3 regions of the Streptomyces sp. NPDC001848 genome follow, and region 1 is predicted to be linked to each of the others. Evidence: riboswitches for the same ligand, from Rfam matches in the RefSeq annotation. Region 1 holds a riboswitch; each other region holds the start of a gene.

Region 1 (5,814 bases):
CATCCGCCTGCTCCTTGGCGCCGTCGTACTTCTCGGTGGCGGCCTCCGCCTCCTGGTACAACGTGTCGACCTTGGCCTTGACCTGGGCCGGCGAGAGCGGCGGCGCTGCATGGCCCGTGCCGTCGAAGCCGGTCGCGGTCGCCGCTCCCGCGAGGGCGATCGTGGCGGCGGTGCGGGCTGTGCCGCCGCCGAGCGAACGCTGTCTGGGCTTGCGGTGCGCTGCCACCTGGACGTCACGTCCTTTCGTACGACCGCCGGGGCCATGGGCGGTGTCACGTGTCCGGCGGCGGACCGCACAGGGGGAACGGGCCGCCGCCGGACTTCTCGGCGGTGGTACCCGACGGCCGCCCCTGGCCCGGGCGGCGATGGGGAGCCGGGCACCTGGGGGAGGACGCTAAACCCGTCCGTGATGCGATGGTGACCGGATGTGCGGAAGTGGCGTGACCGGACTGACGGTGACCGTATGTAGCCGTGATCCCCGTGCGGGGTCGCCGTCTTCACGCTCAGCGATGACCGATGCGGCGGATCCCGCGCATCGGGCCGTCGCCGAGTGCTATAGGGCGCATATATGCAGTCGGGCGGGAGGGTCGAGCGAGCGGCGTCACATCCGCAGGGGTGGTGTCAGCGGACACAAGCGGGCTGATTAGGCTCCGGCCCCATGGACGTACTCATCCACCTCTTCGTCGGCCTGCACATCGTCGGCATCGCCGCGCTCCTCGGCGGCTTCCTCACCCAGATGAAGGCGATGGGTCAGGGAACAGCACGCTTCGTGCCCGGGATGCTGCACGGCGCGCTGACCATGCTGGTCACGGGGGTGGTGCTGGTCGGTCTCAACCAGGCGGACCACCACTCGGTCAACACGATCAAGATCGGGATCAAGCTGGCCCTGCTGATCGTCATCCTCGGCCTGGTCTATGTGAAGCGGGACGAGGAGACCGTCGAGAAGCCCCTCTTCGGCCTCGTCGGCGCCGCGACGCTGGCGAACATCTTCATCGCCGTGCTCTGGACCTGACGCCGTCCACGGCGGAGTCGACGGCTCCGGCGAGGACCAGGAACCAGGCGGCCACCGCGATCCACAGCAGTACCCGGCCGAGGCCGCGCAGCCACGGCACGCCGACCGAGGAGGCGACGGACAGCGCCGCCAGCGCCGTCATCCCCATCGGGAACGCGGTCGACCAGCGCCGGACGTCGTAGTGGAGCCGAGGCCGCAGCACCTCGCCCACCGCCAGGGCGGCGTAGCAGGCCAGGGCGAGGACGAGGAGGGCGACGGTGACGCCGCGCAGGACACCGCTGTCGTCGTTGTTCCACAGGTAGAGCCCTTTGTGTGCGGCGCTCATGAGCTGCGAACCGGCCAGCGCCGAGATGGCGAGCCCTCCGGCCATGATCCAGTGGTCGCCCGGCCCGTTCACCACCTGCCGAAAGTCGAAGCAGCCCAGCCCGATCAGGTAGAACACCAGCCCGAGCCAGAAGAACACCAGCGCCGCGTGGGCGAGCCACGCCACCCCCACGGCCGCCGCGAGCAGCGCTCCCAGCACCGCGATGCCCTCCGCCGCCACGCACCCGAGGAACACCGCACCGGGCATCCGGCGCTCCCAGTTCGGCACGGTCAACGGGACCAGGCAGGCCCAGAGCACCACGGCCAGTGCGAGCAGCGCCTCGGCGAGCGCTTGCCCGTCCAGAGCGGACACTCCCGAGCCCAGCACGGTGGTCGCCGGCACCACGGTGAGCGCCGTCGGTGAACCCGCCCGGGCCCGCCACTGCGCCCGGTCCCACAGCAGTTGCAGGGCGATGTCGGCGGCGAGCGCCAGCCAGGCGGCGCCCGCCAGGATCAGGGCGATGCGGGAGAGAACCTGGGCGCCGGTCAGGTGCAGCCCGACCGACAGGACGCCGGTCGCCATCACGGCGGCCCCGGTGGCGGGCGGACGCGGCGCCCACCAGGCGCGCAGCGCGGAGGTCCCTGACATGCGCCCGATGCTAGGTACGCGGACAGGCGCTCGTACGGGGGCACGCGCGTCGAAGGCGGAAAACAACCCCACGCGCGCGTGCCCGGCAGGCGTTGGTCATGCCGGTCGCACCGCACTGCGGATGATCGACGTGCCCCCGGAGTAGATCGACTCCTCGCGGACGTACGCCCCCGGCTTCGGCGCGTGGATCATCATGCCGTTGCCGATGTAGAGGCCGACATGGCTGATGTCGTCGTAGAAGAAGATCAGATCACCGGGTCGCGCGTCGGTGAGCGGGACCGTCGTGCCCACGTTCACCTGGTCGTAGGTGGTGCGCGGCAGTGACACCCCGGCGGCCCTCCACGCGGCCTGGGTCAGGCCCGAGCAGTCGTACGAGCCGGGCCCGGTGGCGCCCCACACGTACGGCTTGCCGACCTGCGCACGGGCGAACGCCAGCGCCTCGGCGGCCTTCGTCGCGTACGCGGAGTCCGTGGAGTCCGTGGCGGAGCCCGGCGAGCCGGGCGTGGTGGTGGACGACGACTGGCGCTGTGCCGCCTGCTGGCGTGCCAGCTCCTCGGCCTGCCGCCGCGCCACCTCCTGCTTCTCCTTCTCCAGCGCAGCGAGCCGTGCCTTCTCCTGCGCGGTCAGCTCCGACAGCAGGGCACGCGCGGTGGCGAGCTTCTTCTGGACGTCCGCCTTGGCCGAACGCAGCGTCTGCTGCGAGTCGGTGAGCGACCGCAGGTTCTCGGTGGCCTCCTGCCGCTTCCTCATCGTCGCGGCCTGCGCGGTGGCGTACTCGTCGACCGCTTCCTTCTGACGGCTGGTGAGCCGGCTCATCAGCTGGGTCTGGTCGAAGTAGTCCTGCGGCGTGTCGGCCAGGAGGAAGGTGGCCGTGTCGGGGGCCGCCTCCCCGGCGCGGTACTGGGCCGCGGCGAAGGAACCCAGCCGGTCCCGTGTCTCGCCCAGCTTCTGGGCGCGTCTTGCGACGTCGTCGAGGAGCGCGGCGACGCGTCCCCGCTGCCGGTCCGCCTTCTCCTTGGCCCCGTTGTACCGTTCGGAGGCCGATTCGGCGCGGCGGTAGAGCTCGTCGACCTTCTTCTCGACGTCCTCGACGCTCGGCCTGCCGTCGGCGGAGGGCGCGGCGTCGGCGCTCTGCGGGAGCAGCGCCACGGAGGTGAGGGCCGCCGTCGCGAGGACGGGGGTGCGTATGCCGGCGAAGCGCGTGCCCGAGGGGCGCGCCTTGCGGTGCGGCGCCATGAAGGGCGTCTCCTTCCGTAGTCCGCCTACCGGGTTAGCTGTCGGGTTCGGGCTCGGTGGGGGGGTTGCGGAAGGTGTGCCCTACGGCCGTGCCCCGCAGGGCGGTTGGCCGATTCACCCCAGGTCGGGGGGCCCCGGCTCCGGTGGCCACGGGGCACCGGACTCGGCGGAGGCCGCGCGGCCCGGCGACCTTCGCCGGTGGGGGTCGTGCGGCCTGACCGGCACGGTAGCCAACTGCTGTGGCTGCTGTGAAGGTTGATGCGTGATATGCCCGATGCGTTTTCGTGACCTTCCTCGTGGCGGCGCTCTCTGGGAGCGCAGGGTGAACGGTTGATTCCGGTAGGTCGCGGTGGCTCGGGCGGTCGCCTTTCGAGGGGAGTTTCCAGGGCGGCGGCGGGTTGTCGGTGGGGCGGCCTAGACTCGGAGAGCGATGAGCAGCCTCTTTGACGACAGCTTCCTGGCGGACCTCAAGGCCACTCCGGCCCATGAGGAGGAGCCCCCGCCGCCCGATGACGATCACGCTCCGGAGCCGGTTCCGGACGATCTGTTCGGCGGGAAGTTCGACCTGCCACCGGACAGGGACGCCTATTACCGCAACGGCGCGCACCGCCCTGCCGTCGACATGGAGGCGCTGCTGGAGGGGTTGAACGAGAACCAGCGCGCGGCCGTCGTGCACGCCGGCTCCCCGCTGCTCATCGTGGCCGGCGCCGGCTCCGGCAAGACCCGTGTGCTCACCCACCGCATCGCGTACCTGCTGGCCGAGCGGGGCATCCACCCCGGGCAGATCCTCGCGATCACCTTCACCAACAAGGCCGCGGGCGAGATGAAGGAGCGCGTCGAGCAGCTCGTCGGCCCGCGCGCGAACGCGATGTGGGTGATGACGTTCCACAGCGCCTGCGTCCGCATCCTGCGCCGGGAGAGCAAGAAGCTCGGCTTCACCTCCTCCTTCTCCATCTACGACGCCGCCGACAGCAAGCGCCTGATGGCCCTCGTCTGCCGCGACCTGGACCTGGACCCCAAGCGCTTCCCGCCCAAGTCCTTCAGCGCCAAGATCTCCAACCTGAAGAACGAGCTGATCGACGAGGAGGACTTCGCCGCCCAGGCGTCCGACGGCTTCGAGAAGACCCTCGCCCAGGCGTACGCGCTCTACCAGTCCCGCCTTCGCGAGGCGAACGCGCTCGACTTCGACGACCTGATCATGACGACGGTCAACCTGCTGCGCGCCTTCCCGGACGTCGCCGAGCACTACCGCCGCCGCTTCCGCCATGTGCTCGTCGACGAGTACCAGGACACCAACCACGCCCAGTACGCCCTGGTGCGCGAGCTCGTCGGCACCTCTGAGCACCCGGCGGACGTCCCGCCCGGCGAGCACGACGTCCCGCCCGCCGAACTGTGCGTCGTCGGCGACGCCGACCAGTCGATCTACGCCTTCCGCGGCGCGACCATCCGCAACATCCTCCAGTTCGAGGAGGACTACCCGGACGCCACGACGATCCTGCTGGAGCAGAACTACCGCTCCACGCAGACCATCCTGAGCGCAGCCAACGCGGTCATCGAACGCAACGAGTCCCGCCGCCCCAAGAACCTGTGGACCAATGCGGGCGCCGGCGCCCGGATCACCGGCTATGTCGCCGACACCGAGCACGACGAGGCGCAGTTCGTCGCCGACGAGATAGACCGGCTCACGGACGCGGGCGAGGCGAAGGCGGGCGACGTCGCCGTCTTCTACCGCACCAACGCCCAGTCCCGTGTCTTCGAAGAGGTCTTCATCCGCGTCGGCCTGCCCTACAAGGTCGTCGGCGGCGTCCGCTTCTACGAGCGCAAGGAGGTCCGGGACGTCCTCGCCTACCTGCGGGTGCTGGCGAACCCGGAGGACTCCGTGCCGCTGCGGCGCATCCTGAACGTGCCCAAGCGGGGCATCGGCGAGCGCGCCGAGGCGATGATCGACGCCCTCGCCCAGCGCGAGAAGATCAGCTTCGCGCAGGCGCTGCGCCGCGTGGACGAGGCGTACGGCATGGCGGCCCGCTCCACCAACGCGGTCAAACGGTTCAACGTGCTCATGGAGGAGCTGCGCACGATCGTGGAGTCGGGCGCCGGACCGGCCACGGTCCTCGAGGCCGTCCTCGAACGCACCGGCTACCTGGCCGAGTTGCAGTCCTCGACCGACCCCCAGGACGAGACCCGGATCGAGAACCTTCAGGAACTCGCCGCTGTGGCCCTGGAGTTCGAACAGGAGCGCGGCGAGGGTGCGGAGACCGCAGGGACCGCCGCCCCTGGCACCCTGGCCGACTTCCTGGAGCAGGTCGCACTCGTCGCCGACTCCGACCAGATCCCCGACGACGAAGGGGGCGACGGCGTCATCACGCTGATGACCCTGCACACCGCGAAGGGCCTCGAGTTCCCGGTGGTGTTCCTGACGGGCATGGAGGACGGCGTCTTCCCGCACATGCGTGCGCTCGGTCAGACGAAGGAACTGGAGGAGGAGCGGCGCCTGGCGTACGTCGGCATCACCCGTGCGCGGGAGCGGCTGTACCTGACGCGGTCGGCGATGCGCAGCGCCTGGGGCCAGCCGTCGTACAACCCGCCCTCGCGGTTCCTGGAGGAGATCCCGGAG
Region 2 (5,814 bases), on a different contig from region 1:
CGTCAGGTAGTACGTCGTCGGGAACGGGGTGCCGTCGGGGAGCCGCGGTGCCGTCTCCACGACGTCCGGCTGCCCGCAGGGGCACCGGTGCGCGATCGCGCGCAGCCCGCGCGGGGGGCGCCCGAGCTGCTGCTTGACGGCCTCGACGTCCGCGTCCGTCGGCTCGGTGCGCGGGGTGGGCGGCGGAGGGGTTTCCATGGCTCTCTTTCAGGCTGTCTTTCTCATGGGTGCGTCATGGCGCGGGACGAGGACGTCGGGAGTGCGTATGGGTGCGTCAGGGCTGCGGAGCGGTCACCGGTCCGGCCGGACCGTCCGCCCTGTCCGCCCTGTCCACCCCGTCCCAGAGGCCGGCGTACCAGGGGCGTACGGCCGTCGTCCGGTCCGCGCGCGACTGCTTGACCGCGTCCGGGTCGATCATGATGTAGCCGGTCTCCCCCGGCATCACATAGTGCAGCCGCTGCCGGATCTGCTGCTTCGCGTAGGCGTCGTCCTGCCAGCGCGCCTTCAGGTCACGCAGCTGTTCGACGCGCTTGCGGGCCTGCTCCTGCTGCCGCTCCAGGTCGGCGATCTCGCCGCGCTGGGAGACGTACTGCCGCATCGGGTAGGCGAGCGCGACGACCAGTGAGCACAGGACGAGGGCGAGGAGGGCGGCCCGGCCGGTGAGCCGGGAGCGGCGGGCCTGGCGTCGAGTCTGGGAGCGGTAGACCCGGGCGGCCGTCTGCTCCCCGAGCAGCCTGAGCCTGGTCGCGGTGGAGAACCGGTCGCGGTCCTTCCCGGCCATGTCTCCCGCCTCCCCTTCACACGCGCGTACGTCCCCGCACACGGTACGGGACCGAGTACGGGGACGTACGTACGACCGGCCAAGCCTTGCTCAGGGCTTGTCCCAGCGCCTTGCTCCGGCCTGTGTCCGGTCTTGCCTCAGCCCTTGAAGCGCGGGAAGGCCGAGCGGCCGGCGTACACCGCGGCGTCGTCGAGGATCTCCTCGATGCGCAGCAGCTGGTTGTACTTCGCGACGCGCTCGGAGCGGGCCGGGGCGCCGGTCTTGATCTGGCCGCAGTTGGTGGCGACGGCCAGGTCGGCGATGGTGACGTCCTCGGTCTCGCCGGAGCGGTGGGACATCATGCACTTGAAGCCGTTGCGCTGGGCCAGCTCGACGGCGTCCAGGGTCTCGGTCAGCGAACCGATCTGGTTGACCTTGACCAGCAGGGCGTTGGCCGCGCCCTCCTCGATGCCGCGGGCCAGGCGCTCGGGGTTGGTGACGAACAGGTCGTCGCCGACCAGCTGGACCTTGTCGCCGAGCTTGTCGGTGATGACCTTCCAGCCGGCCCAGTCGTCCTCGAACAGCGGGTCCTCGATGGAGACGAGCGGGTAGGCCGCGACGAGCTCCTCGTAGTACTCCGTCATCTCGGCGGCGGAGCGCTCCTTGCCCTCGAAGAGGTACTTGCCGTCCTTGTAGAACTCGGAGGCGGCGACGTCGAGGGCGAGGGCGATCTGCTGGCCGGGGGCGTAACCGGCCTCCTTGATGGCCTCCAGGATGAGGTCGAGGGCCTCACGGTTGGAGCCGAGGTTCGGGGCGAAGCCGCCCTCGTCGCCGAGGCCGGTGGACAGGCCCTTGCTCTTCAGGACCTTCTTCAGCGTGTGGTAGACCTCGGTGCCCCAGCGCAGGGCCTCGGAGAAGGACTCCGCGCCGATCGGGGCGATCATGAACTCCTGGATGTCCACGTTGGAGTCGGCGTGCGAGCCGCCGTTCAGGATGTTCATCATCGGCACCGGCAGCAGGTGCGCGTTCGGGCCGCCCAGGTAGCGGAACAGGGGCAGGTCGCTGGCCTCGGAGGCGGCGTGGGCGACGGCGAGGGAGACGCCGAGGATGGCGTTGGCGCCGAGGGAGCCCTTGTTGTCGGTGGCGTCCAGGTCCATCATCGCCTGGTCGATCAGGCGCTGCTCGGTGGCGTCGTAGCCGACCAGCTCCGGGCCGATCTGCTCGATGACGGCGAGGACGGCCTTCTCGACACCCTTGCCCTGGTAGCGGTTGGGGTCACCGTCGCGGAGCTCGATGGCCTCGAAGGCGCCGGTGGAGGCGCCGGACGGGACGGCGGCACGACCCGTGCTGCCGTCGTCGAGGCCGACCTCGACCTCGACCGTGGGGTTGCCTCGGGAGTCCAGGATTTCCCGGGCTACGACGACGTCGATGGACGGCACGAGCATCTCCTTCTTGGATGTGACGCTGGAAGTGCGGGGCTGTCTGCCTTACGGCTGTGCCTTGCGACTAGAGCCTAACCGCCCCGGGCTGTCGGCCGGCCTACCGACCGTCCCGTGGACAGGGTGACGCTCCACATTGTTCCTCAACGGAACAAAGGATGCGTGAAAGGTGCGGTGAAATCCGCGCGGCCGGACAGCAAAAGCCCCGCTCCGGTGCGTACGGGGGAAAACGCGCCGGAGCGGGGGGCCGTGGGGACGGGGGACGGGCCCGCACGGACCCCCATGGTGGGGGTCACGCCTGGGAGGGGCCCGTGGCCCGGCTACCGCGTGGCTGTCACTTCAGGTGCAGCTGCTGGCCCGGGTAGATCAGGTTGGCGTCCTGGACGATGTCCTTGTTCAGCTCGAACAGCTTCTTCCAGCCGCCCCGGACGTGGTGGCTCGCAGCGATCGAGCTGAGGGTGTCGCCCTTGACCACCTTGTACTCGCCGTCGCCCTTCTTGACCTTCGTACCGGTCGGGGTGGTGACGGTCTTCTTCGGAGCCGGGCGCTGCGCGGAGCGGTTGGCCGCCTGCTGCTCGGTCGAGCGGGTGGTGGCGCTCTTCGGGCTGGTGCTCTTCGCGCCGCTCGACGAGCCGGTGGCCGCGGAGCCGTTGTACGCGGCGCCGGTCAGGCCCTTGCCGCACACCGGCCAGGCGCCCTTGCCCTGGCCCGCGAGGACCTTCTCGGCGATGGCTATCTGCTGGTCCTTGGTGGCCAGGTCGGCGCGGGAGGCGTAGGCGGTGCCGCCGTAGGCGGCCCAGGTGGAGTTCGTGAACTGCAGACCGCCGTAGAAGCCGTTGCCGGTGTTGATGTGCCAGTTGCCACCGGACTCGCACTGGGCGACGGCGTCCCACTGGGCGGCGGTGGCCGCGGAGGCGTTCCCGGCCGCGAGGAGCGGGCCGGCGATGGCAGCGCCGGCGACACCGGCGAGCGCGATGGCACGGGTGGCCTTGGACGGGCGGCGGTGCTTGCCGTTGCCGGAACACAGCATGGTTCGTTCCCCTCACCGACGCCTGCGAGGTGAGCTGTCGGGTTCGGGCCGGTTGAGTTGCCCGGCCGCGCCCCTTGCGGGACACGGCTTCACCCCGAGCCGCTTCCGGTCAACTCCCGGACGCGGCGCCTACCTTGGGTCCCCCGCTCCTGCCTACGGCGCTTGACGCGACGACTGTTCCCGTACGGCCGCTGGCAGGATTCGGCGTTGCGACCGCAGGGGCTCGCTGTGGCGAGCGATCACGACCGTAAGCAGTCGATCGCCGGAATTTCAAAGACGATCAGGGCTTATGAGACCCATATCTCACTTTCACCAAACAGGACATTCGGCGCGAAGTAGGTCGTGAACTTCCGCAACGGAAGGGGCAGTTCAGGATGAGCCGCCGACCGGGTCGGTGCTGAGCGCAAGGCTCTGACCGGGGAGGATGAGGTTCGGGTCGGCACCGACCGTCTTCTTGTTCGCCTCGTACAGCGCCGCCCATCCGCCGTTGAGGTCAAGGGAGTCGGCGATGGACGACAGATTGTCCCCGGGGCGGACGGTGTACGAGCCGTCGACGGCGTCACGCGCGCCGTCGGTGCCGCGTGAGGCATGGCGGCCGGACGCGTCTTCGGTACGACCGCCCGCGGCGCCCTCCTCGGCGCTGCCCCCGCGATGACGACCGGCACCTGAGCCCTCGGTCGAACTCGCCCCGGACGAGGCACCGTTCTGTGCCGAGTTGTCCGACTCGTCGTTCTTCGTGGTGGCCGCGGGCGCACTGCCGGACCCCTGCGCGCCCTGAGTGGTGTCGGCGGTCGACGACCCGGACGAGGACGGCGAAGGGGATGAAGAGGACGAAGAAGGCGACGGGGTGGTCGACGCAGAGGATCCGGACGAGTCGGACAGGCCCGAGTCGAGACCGGAGTCGAGGCCGGAGTCGAGACCCGAGTCGAGACCCGAGTCGGAGGACGATCCGCCGGACGACGAGTCCCCGGCGACACCCGTGTCGACGTCCGCGGAGCCGGAGTCCTTGCTCAGACCGTTCAGCAGGCCGCAGGTGCCCCAGACCCCGACACCCCGGGCCGCGAGGACCTTCTCGGCCACGGCGATCTGCTGTGAGCGGCTCGCCTGGTCGGGGGTCGGGGCATAGTCGAGACCGCCGTACTTGTCCCAGTCGTCCTGCGTCAACTGCAGCCCGCCGTAACGGCCGTTGCCGGTGTCCGCGCTCCATGAGCCGCCGCTGACGCACTCCGCGACCTGGTCCCAGGTGGTGCCGGTGGCCGCGCTCGCGCCGGTGGCGCCGAGCAGCGGGATCGCGATCGCTGATCCGGTCACCCCTGCCGCGACGAGGAGAGCCGGAGCCTGACGGGGGCGACGGTGACGACCGTTCCCGGAGAGCATGCGGTTGCCTTTCACACGACAGCATCGACCGACGCGGCAGCCGTGGCAGTACGAACCGCCGCGTTGCTGCGTGAACGTATCGGCAGGAGATCGCTTGTCACAAGTTAATGCAGCGTAGATCACGTGAAGATCACAGAGGTGAGGTTCTGTCACCTTCTTGCGATCGTCAGCGGGTTCACCGTGTCATGTCCGGACATCGGCCGGAGGTTCGTGACCTTTCTCCGCAACCGGTGTGAACGTCACGGGCAGCGTGCGCAGGCCCCGCATGATGAGTCCGCCGCGCCGGCGCACATCGGACGGGTCGACCGCGAGCCGCAGGTCCGGCAGGCGGGTCAGGAGCGTGGCGAGCGCCGTCTGTCCCTCCAGGCGGGCCAGGGGCGCGCCCAGGCAGTAGTGGATGCCGTGCCCGTACCCGAGGTGCTGGTTGTCGCGGCGGGCGAGGTCGAGGACGTCCGGGTCGGCGAACCGCGCCGGGTCCCGGTCCGCGGCGGCCAGGACCACCAGGACGGGATCGCCGGGGGCGATGTCCTGCCCGCCGATGGTCAGCGGACGCGTGGCGAACCGCCACGTGGCCAGCTCCACCGGTCCGTCGTAGCGCAGCAGCTCCTCCACGCCGGTCTCGAGCAGGCCACGTTCCCCGGCGGCGAGCGACCGCTGCAGACGGGCCCGCTGCTCGGGGTGCCCGAGGAGTGCGAACGTGCCGTTCCCGATGAGGTTGACGGTGGTCTCGAACCCGGCGAAGAGCAGGATGAAGGCCATCGCGGCGGCCTCGTTCTCGGTGAGGTGCTCGCCGTGGTCGGAGGCCCGGATGAGCCCGGAGATGAGGTCCTCGCCCCGGCCCGGCTCGGCGGCCAGCGCCTCGCGCTTGCGGTGGATGAGGTCGGCGAGGTACCCGCGCATCTTCTTCACCGACCGCGCGACGCCGCCCCGGGGCCCTCCGCCATGCCGGATCATCATCCCGGCCCAGTCCCGGAAGTCGTCCTGGTCCTCGCGTGGGACGCCGAGCATGTCGCAGATGGCGTAGATGGGGAGCGGGAAGGCGAACTCGTGGATGAGGTCGGCCTCTCCCCTGTCCGCGAACCGGTCGATGAGCTGGTCGGTGAGTTCCTGAACCCGCGGCGCGAACTCGGCGACACGCCGGGGCGTGAAGGCCTTGGAGACGAGTCGGCGCAGCCGGGTGTGGTCCGGCGGGTCGATGTTGAGCAGAT
Region 3 (5,814 bases), on a different contig from region 1:
GTGATCTTCAGCGACTCGGCGAGATCGGTCATGCGCATACGGTGGTCGGGCGCCTCGGAGAGGTTGGCCAGAACCGAGTAGTACAGGTGCGGCATACCGGCCTCCTGCTGGAGTTGCCGGTCGATGGCGTCCTCCAGGAGCCACGACGCGGACAGGTACGAGCGCCAGGCACGCAGTTCCTCGGGGGTCAGCCAGCGGGTCGTCATACTGGCAGTGTAGTTATTGTTTAAAAGTTGAACCAAGAAGCGTCGTCCCGCGCTTCGTCCACCGGACCGCCGCGTCCCTGCCTCGTCCACCGGATCATCCCGACCCCAGGAGCGCCGCCATGGCCCACCCCTACGTCCTGTTGTCCGCCGCCGTCTCCCTCGACGGCTTCCTGGACGACACCGGACCCGAGCGGCTGCTGCTGTCCGGCCCGGAGGACTTCGACCGGGTCGACGAGGTGCGGGCGGGCAGCGACGCCATCCTCATCGGCGCGGGCACGCTGCGCGCCGACAACCCCCGGTTGCTGGTCTACTCGGCCGAGCGGCGTGCGGCCCGGCTCGCCGCCGGGCTGCCGGAGTACCCGCTGAAGGTCACGGTCAGCGCGTCCGGGGACCTCGATCCCGAGGCCCTCTTCTGGCACACGGGCGGTGCGAAGACCGTCTACACGACGGACAAGGGCGCCCGGCGGCTGCGGGGTCTGCTGCCGGCGGACGTGGAGGTGGTCGCGCTCGGGCCGGACGTGGACTGGCGGGCCGTGCTCGACCACCTCGGGGACGTGAAGGGCGTACGGCGGCTGATGGTCGAGGGCGGCGGGAGCGTGCACACGCGCCTGCTCCAGCAGGGGCTCGCGGACGAGGTGCAGCTCGTGGTGGCGCCGCTGTTCGTGGGGGAGCCGGACGCCCCGCGGATGTTCGGGCACGGCGTGTACCCGCCGGGGCGGATGCGGCTGGTGGAGACGCGCGCGGTCGGGGACGTGGTGCTGATGCGGTACGTGCCCACCGCGCCCGGCACCGGCGCGCTCGCCTCGGCCGCGGACCGGCGGTGGCTGGAGGTGGCCTGCGAGCTGGCGGACCGGTGCCCGCCGTCACAGACCGCCTTCAGCGTCGGCGCGGTGGTCGTCGCGGCCGACGGCACCGAACTGGCGCGGGGCCACTCCCGGGAGGGCGGCGACCCTGTGGCGCACGCGGAGGAGGCGGCGCTGGCGAAGCTGGACCCGGCTGATCCGCGGCTGGCCTCCGCCACGGTGTACAGCAGCCTGGAACCGTGTGCCCGCCGCGCGTCCCGGCCCGCGCCCTGTGCCCGGCTGATCATCGAGGCGGGGGTACGACGGGTGGTGACGGCCTGGCGGGAACCGGACACCTTCGTCGAGTCCGCGGACGGGAACGCGGTGCTGGCAGCCGCGGGCGTGGACGTGGTGCTGCTGCCGGAGTACGAGGAGCGCGCCAAGGCCCCGAACGCCCATCTGCTGCCCCCGGCCGCCGGTGCCTGACGGCCTCGAAGGGGGCCGTACGCGGGGTCGTGCGGCTCCGCGCCGGGCTGGAAATCGCTGGTGGAACGCCGGCGGGGTAAAACCTGTGCGCAGGCTGTCGCGCGCATGGCGTACACTGGAATCACCGACGCGGGGTGGAGCAGCTCGGTAGCTCGCTGGGCTCATAACCCAGAGGTCGCAGGTTCAAATCCTGTCCCCGCTACTGAAGGCTGAGGGCCGGAGTCCGAAAGGGCTCCGGCCCTCGGTGTTTCCCCGGCTCTCCGTCAGCCCCGGGGCTACTCCGCCCGGCCCACAGCGGTCGCCCCCCGCCGCCCTTCCGGGAAGCCTGGACGGGTGGTGCAGCAAGCAGGCGAGCGGTGGTCATGGGAGCAGGACGATCCGGCCGAGCGGCGCGGGCCCGACGGGCCGTGTGAGCAGCGGGCCGGGGAGCCGAGCCGGCTCGTCGGAGAGCGCGGAGAGCGCGGAGACCGCGGAGACCGCGGAGACCGCGGAGACCGCGGAGACCCCGGAGACCCCGGAGACCCCGGAGTGCCCGGCGCCCCGGTCCCCGATCCCGGCGTGCGGGACCTTCCGGCGCCGCCGTGCGCAGGGGCCGAGGCGGAGGCCGGAGCGGAGGCTGGACCGGAGGCCGAGGAGCGGGGGATCTCGTACGCGCGGGCCTTCCTGCGGGCCCTGCCCTGGCTGCTCATCGCCGGTGGGGTCTGCTTCGACCTCTTCGCCCCGTCCCAGTACACGGCCGGCCCCCTCTTCACCGCCGCGCCCCTGGTCGCCGCGCCCCTGTTCTCGTTGCGCGGCACCGTCCTCACCAGCCTGACCGCCGTCCTGGTGGTCCTCGGGGTCCACCTCTGGCTCGGTGTGATCGGACAGGCGGGCGAGGTCACCGAGGTGGCCACGGTCGTCACCGTCTCCGCCCTCGCCGTCCTCATCAACGTCCTCGTCCGCCGCAACATCGCCCGCCTCGCCTCCGCCCGCCAGATCGCCGAGGCCGCGCAGCGCGCCGTGCTGCCCGAGCCCGCCGCCCGGATCGGTGGGCTGGAGATCGCGGCTCGTTACGAGGCCGCCCAGGCGGACGCGTTCATCGGCGGCGACCTGTACACCGTCCAGGACTCCCCGCACGGGGTGCGGCTCGTCGTCGGCGACGTACGCGGCAAGGGCATGGGGGCCGTGACCGCCGTGGCCGTGGTGATCGGCGCCTTCAGGGAGGCCGCCGAACAGGAGGCGTCGCTAGAGGCCGTCGCCCAGCGCCTGGAGCGGGCGCTGTCGCGCGAACGCGGCGGGCGCGAGGGGCCCGAGGAGTTCGAGGGGTTCACCACCGCGGTGCTCGCCGAGATCCCGCACGGCTGCGGCGTCGTCCGCGTCGTCAACCGCGGCCACCCCGCCCCGCTGCTCCTGCTCCCGGACGGCTCCCTGCGAGAGCTCGGGGCCCGCGACCCCGCGCCGCCGCTCGGCCTGGGCGACCTCGGCCTCTGGCCCGCGCGGGCGGAGGAGTGGGACTTCCCGCCCGGCGCGACGCTGCTCTTCTACACCGACGGGGTCTCGGAGGCGCGGGACGCGTTCGGCCGGTTCTACGACCCCGCCGTCCGCCTCGCCGGACGGGTCTTCCCCGGACCCGGCGCCCTGTTGAGCACCGTCACGCAGGAAGTCGCCCGGCACACCGGCGGCCGCGGCACGGACGACATGGCTCTGCTGGCCGTGCGTCGGCCCGGACGCGCTGGGCGCGGGCACGAACAGTGAGCGAGTGATGCCTCAGCGCATAACGACTGACATACTGTCAATACCTGTGAGGCTCATGAGGCGCGGGCGACTCGCCCTTTTTCCCCTGTTCGGGTCGCAAAAGTCCTGGCCAGCGGCGTGAACGGATCTGTCCGAACCGCTTGGAATCCAGGCCCCGCGTCTATTAACGTTCGATAACGCAGCGCGGTCGTCCCAGCCGTCACCAGAGGCGGCTCCGTGCGCGCCTGCCGAATCCCGCGAGGGAGCCGGGGAACCACCACCTTGGGGTGAATCGAGCGGATACCGCCGTGGTCGCACGGCCGGTTATACGCGCGTAGGAGACCTTCCTGCTCCGAACCCGTCAGCTAACCCGGTAGGCGAGACGGAAGGAAAGGAGTGCGCCCACGTGGCGTTCAACCGGCCTGCCCAGAGCACCTCGTTCGCCCCTGACGGCACTCGGACGCTCGACATCGCGCCCGGCACCGACGAGGGCCCCTGGGAGGAGTGGAACCCCACCGAGGACTCCGTCCGTCCCGTCCGCGGCCGGCACCGCGTCGCCAAGCAGCGCGGGGGCGGGCTCGCCCGCAGCTCCACCGTCCTCGGCGTCGGTGTGATGGCCGCCGTCGGCGCGGGCGGCCTGGCCACCGCGCAGTCCGGCAAGCCGCCGGTGTCCATATCCCTGCCGGACCTCTCCTCCGTCACGGACTCCGCCAAGGCCCTCATCGGTGACGACTCCGGCGCCCCCAAGAGCTCGGCCACGCCCCTGAGCAGCGTGGGCCGGACCGACGCCACCGGCTCGAAGGACGCGGGCGAGGCGCTGCGCGCCCGGATCATGCAGCAGGCCGAGTCCCAGCAGCAGCGGATCGCGCGGGCGGCGGCACAGGCCGCCGAGGACGCCGCCGTGAAGAAGGCCGCCGCCGCGGCGGCCAAGGCGCAGGACGACGCGCAGGCCAAGGCCGCAGCCGAGAAGAAGAAGGCCGAGGAGGCCGCGCGGCTCGCCGAACTCGCGAAGCAGTTCACGCTGCCGACCTCCTCCTACACCCTGACCTCCCGCTTCGGTGACGCCGGTGCCATGTGGTCCTCCGGCTACCACACCGGTCTCGACTTCGCCGCGCCCACCGGCACGCTCATCAAGGCCGTCCACAGCGGCACGATCACGGAGGCCGGCTGGGCCGGTTCGTACGGCTACCGCACGATCCTCACCCTCGACGACGGCACCGAGCTGTGGTTCTGCCACCAGTCGTCGATCAGCGTCACGGTCGGGCAGAAGGTCGGTACGGGCGACGTCATCGGCCGCGTGGGCGCGACCGGCAACGTCACCGGGCCGCACCTGCACCTGGAGGTGCACCCGAACGGCGGCGCCGCGATCGACCCGATGGCCTGGCTGCAGAGCAAGGGCCTCAACCCCTGACCCCCGCGGAAGCACGCCCGTTCACAAGATCTTTGCCGGCCTCCCGGAAGACTCCGGTCCGGCCGGGGCGTTGATGCAGAGCATGACTTCTCTTCGCAAGCTGGGTTCGTCCGATCTCGAGGTCTTCCCGCTGTCGCTCGGCGGCAACGTCTTCGGCTGGACCGCCGACGAGGCGCAGTCCGTCGCCGTCCTCGACGCCTACACGGAGGCCGGCGGCAACTTCGTCGACACCGCCGACGCGTACTCGGCCTGGGTGCCGGGCAACAAGGGCGGCGAGTCCGAGACCATCATCGGCAAGTGGATGAGGGCACGCGGCAACCGCTCCGACGTGGTCATCGCGACCAAGGTCAGCCAGCACCCCGACTACCAGGGCCTGACCGCTGCCAACATCAAGGCCGCGGCCGACGCGTCCCTGCGCCGTCTGGACACCGACTACATCGACCTCTACTACACCCACTACGACAAGCCCGAGGTGCCGGTCGAGGAGATCATCGGCGCGCTCGACGAGCTGGTGAAGGCGGGCAAGGTGCGCGCCATCGCCGCCTCCAACATCTCCGCCGAGCGCCTCCAGGAGTCCCTGGACTTCTCCGACCGGGAGAACCTGGCACGGTATGTGGCGCTGCAGCCGCACTACAACCTGGTCTCGCGGGACACCTACGAGGGTGCGCTGCGGGACGTCGCCTCCCGGGCGGGGCTCGCGGCCGTGCCGTACTACGCGCTCGCGTCGGGCTTCCTGACCGGCAAGTACCGGCCGGGTACGACGGTGGGGTCGGCGCGCGCGGAGGCAGCGGCCAAGCACCTGGCCACCGAACGCGGGCGGCGGGTCCTGGCGGCCCTGGACGAGGTCGCCGAGGCCCGGGGCGCCGAGATCCCGACCGTGGCGCTCGCCTGGCTGGCGGCCCAGCCGACGGTCGCGGCCCCGATCGCCTCGGCGCGCACGGTGGAGCAGCTGCCGGCGCTGCTGGCCGTGGCGGACCTGACGCTGACGGACGAGGACCTGGCGAAGCTCACGGAGGCGTCGCGGTAGTCCGGCGGACGGCGGAATCCGGCGGCCCCGAACCCGCGTCAACTCCTAGGAGCGATAGGGGTTGTACCCGGGGTACGGCGCCGCCGGACCGTACTGGGGCGCCGCCGGACCGTACTGGGGTATGGCCGGACCGTAGTGCGGCAGCGCTGGGCCGGACTGCGGCGCCCCGTGGAAGGGCAGCTGCCCGTG

Evidence for each region. A riboswitch is a leader RNA that binds a small molecule or an ion and turns the genes downstream of it on or off. The one in region 1 is predicted to bind cyclic di-AMP.
Region 2: another riboswitch for cyclic di-AMP. It lies ahead of ACFYZJ_RS33085 (transglycosylase family protein); the one in region 1 lies ahead of ACFYZJ_RS24830 (NlpC/P60 family protein).
Region 3: another riboswitch for cyclic di-AMP. It lies ahead of ACFYZJ_RS36915 (M23 family metallopeptidase); the one in region 1 lies ahead of ACFYZJ_RS24830 (NlpC/P60 family protein).

The regions. Positions count from the first base shown of each region.
Region 1 covers NZ_JBIATP010000012.1:111,208-117,021, reverse strand. The annotation lists gene ACFYZJ_RS24845 (NlpC/P60 family protein) at 1-226, opposite strand, end outside; gene ACFYZJ_RS24840 (hypothetical protein) at 659-1,012, shown strand; gene ACFYZJ_RS24835 (tellurite resistance/C4-dicarboxylate transporter family protein) at 990-1,964, opposite strand; gene ACFYZJ_RS24830 (NlpC/P60 family protein) at 2,061-3,200, opposite strand; cyclic di-AMP (ydaO/yuaA leader) riboswitch at 3,208-3,379, opposite strand; gene pcrA (DNA helicase PcrA) at 3,631-5,814, shown strand, end outside.
Region 2 covers NZ_JBIATP010000020.1:91,616-97,429, forward strand. The annotation lists gene ACFYZJ_RS33070 (DUF501 domain-containing protein) at 1-198, opposite strand, end outside; gene ACFYZJ_RS33075 (septum formation initiator family protein) at 275-781, opposite strand; gene eno (phosphopyruvate hydratase) at 919-2,205, opposite strand; gene ACFYZJ_RS33085 (transglycosylase family protein) at 2,534-3,229, opposite strand; cyclic di-AMP (ydaO/yuaA leader) riboswitch at 3,234-3,400, opposite strand; gene ACFYZJ_RS33090 (transglycosylase family protein) at 3,599-4,606, opposite strand; gene ACFYZJ_RS33095 (cytochrome P450) at 4,790-5,814, opposite strand, start outside.
Region 3 covers NZ_JBIATP010000027.1:78,571-84,384, forward strand. The annotation lists gene ACFYZJ_RS36895 (MarR family winged helix-turn-helix transcriptional regulator) at 1-206, opposite strand, end outside; gene ACFYZJ_RS36900 (dihydrofolate reductase family protein) at 326-1,474, shown strand; tRNA gene ACFYZJ_RS36905 (tRNA-Met) at 1,603-1,676, shown strand; gene ACFYZJ_RS36910 (PP2C family protein-serine/threonine phosphatase) at 2,033-3,208, shown strand; cyclic di-AMP (ydaO/yuaA leader) riboswitch at 3,424-3,582, shown strand; gene ACFYZJ_RS36915 (M23 family metallopeptidase) at 3,594-4,598, shown strand; gene ACFYZJ_RS36920 (aldo/keto reductase) at 4,681-5,625, shown strand; gene ACFYZJ_RS36925 (PrsW family glutamic-type intramembrane protease) at 5,671-5,814, opposite strand, start outside.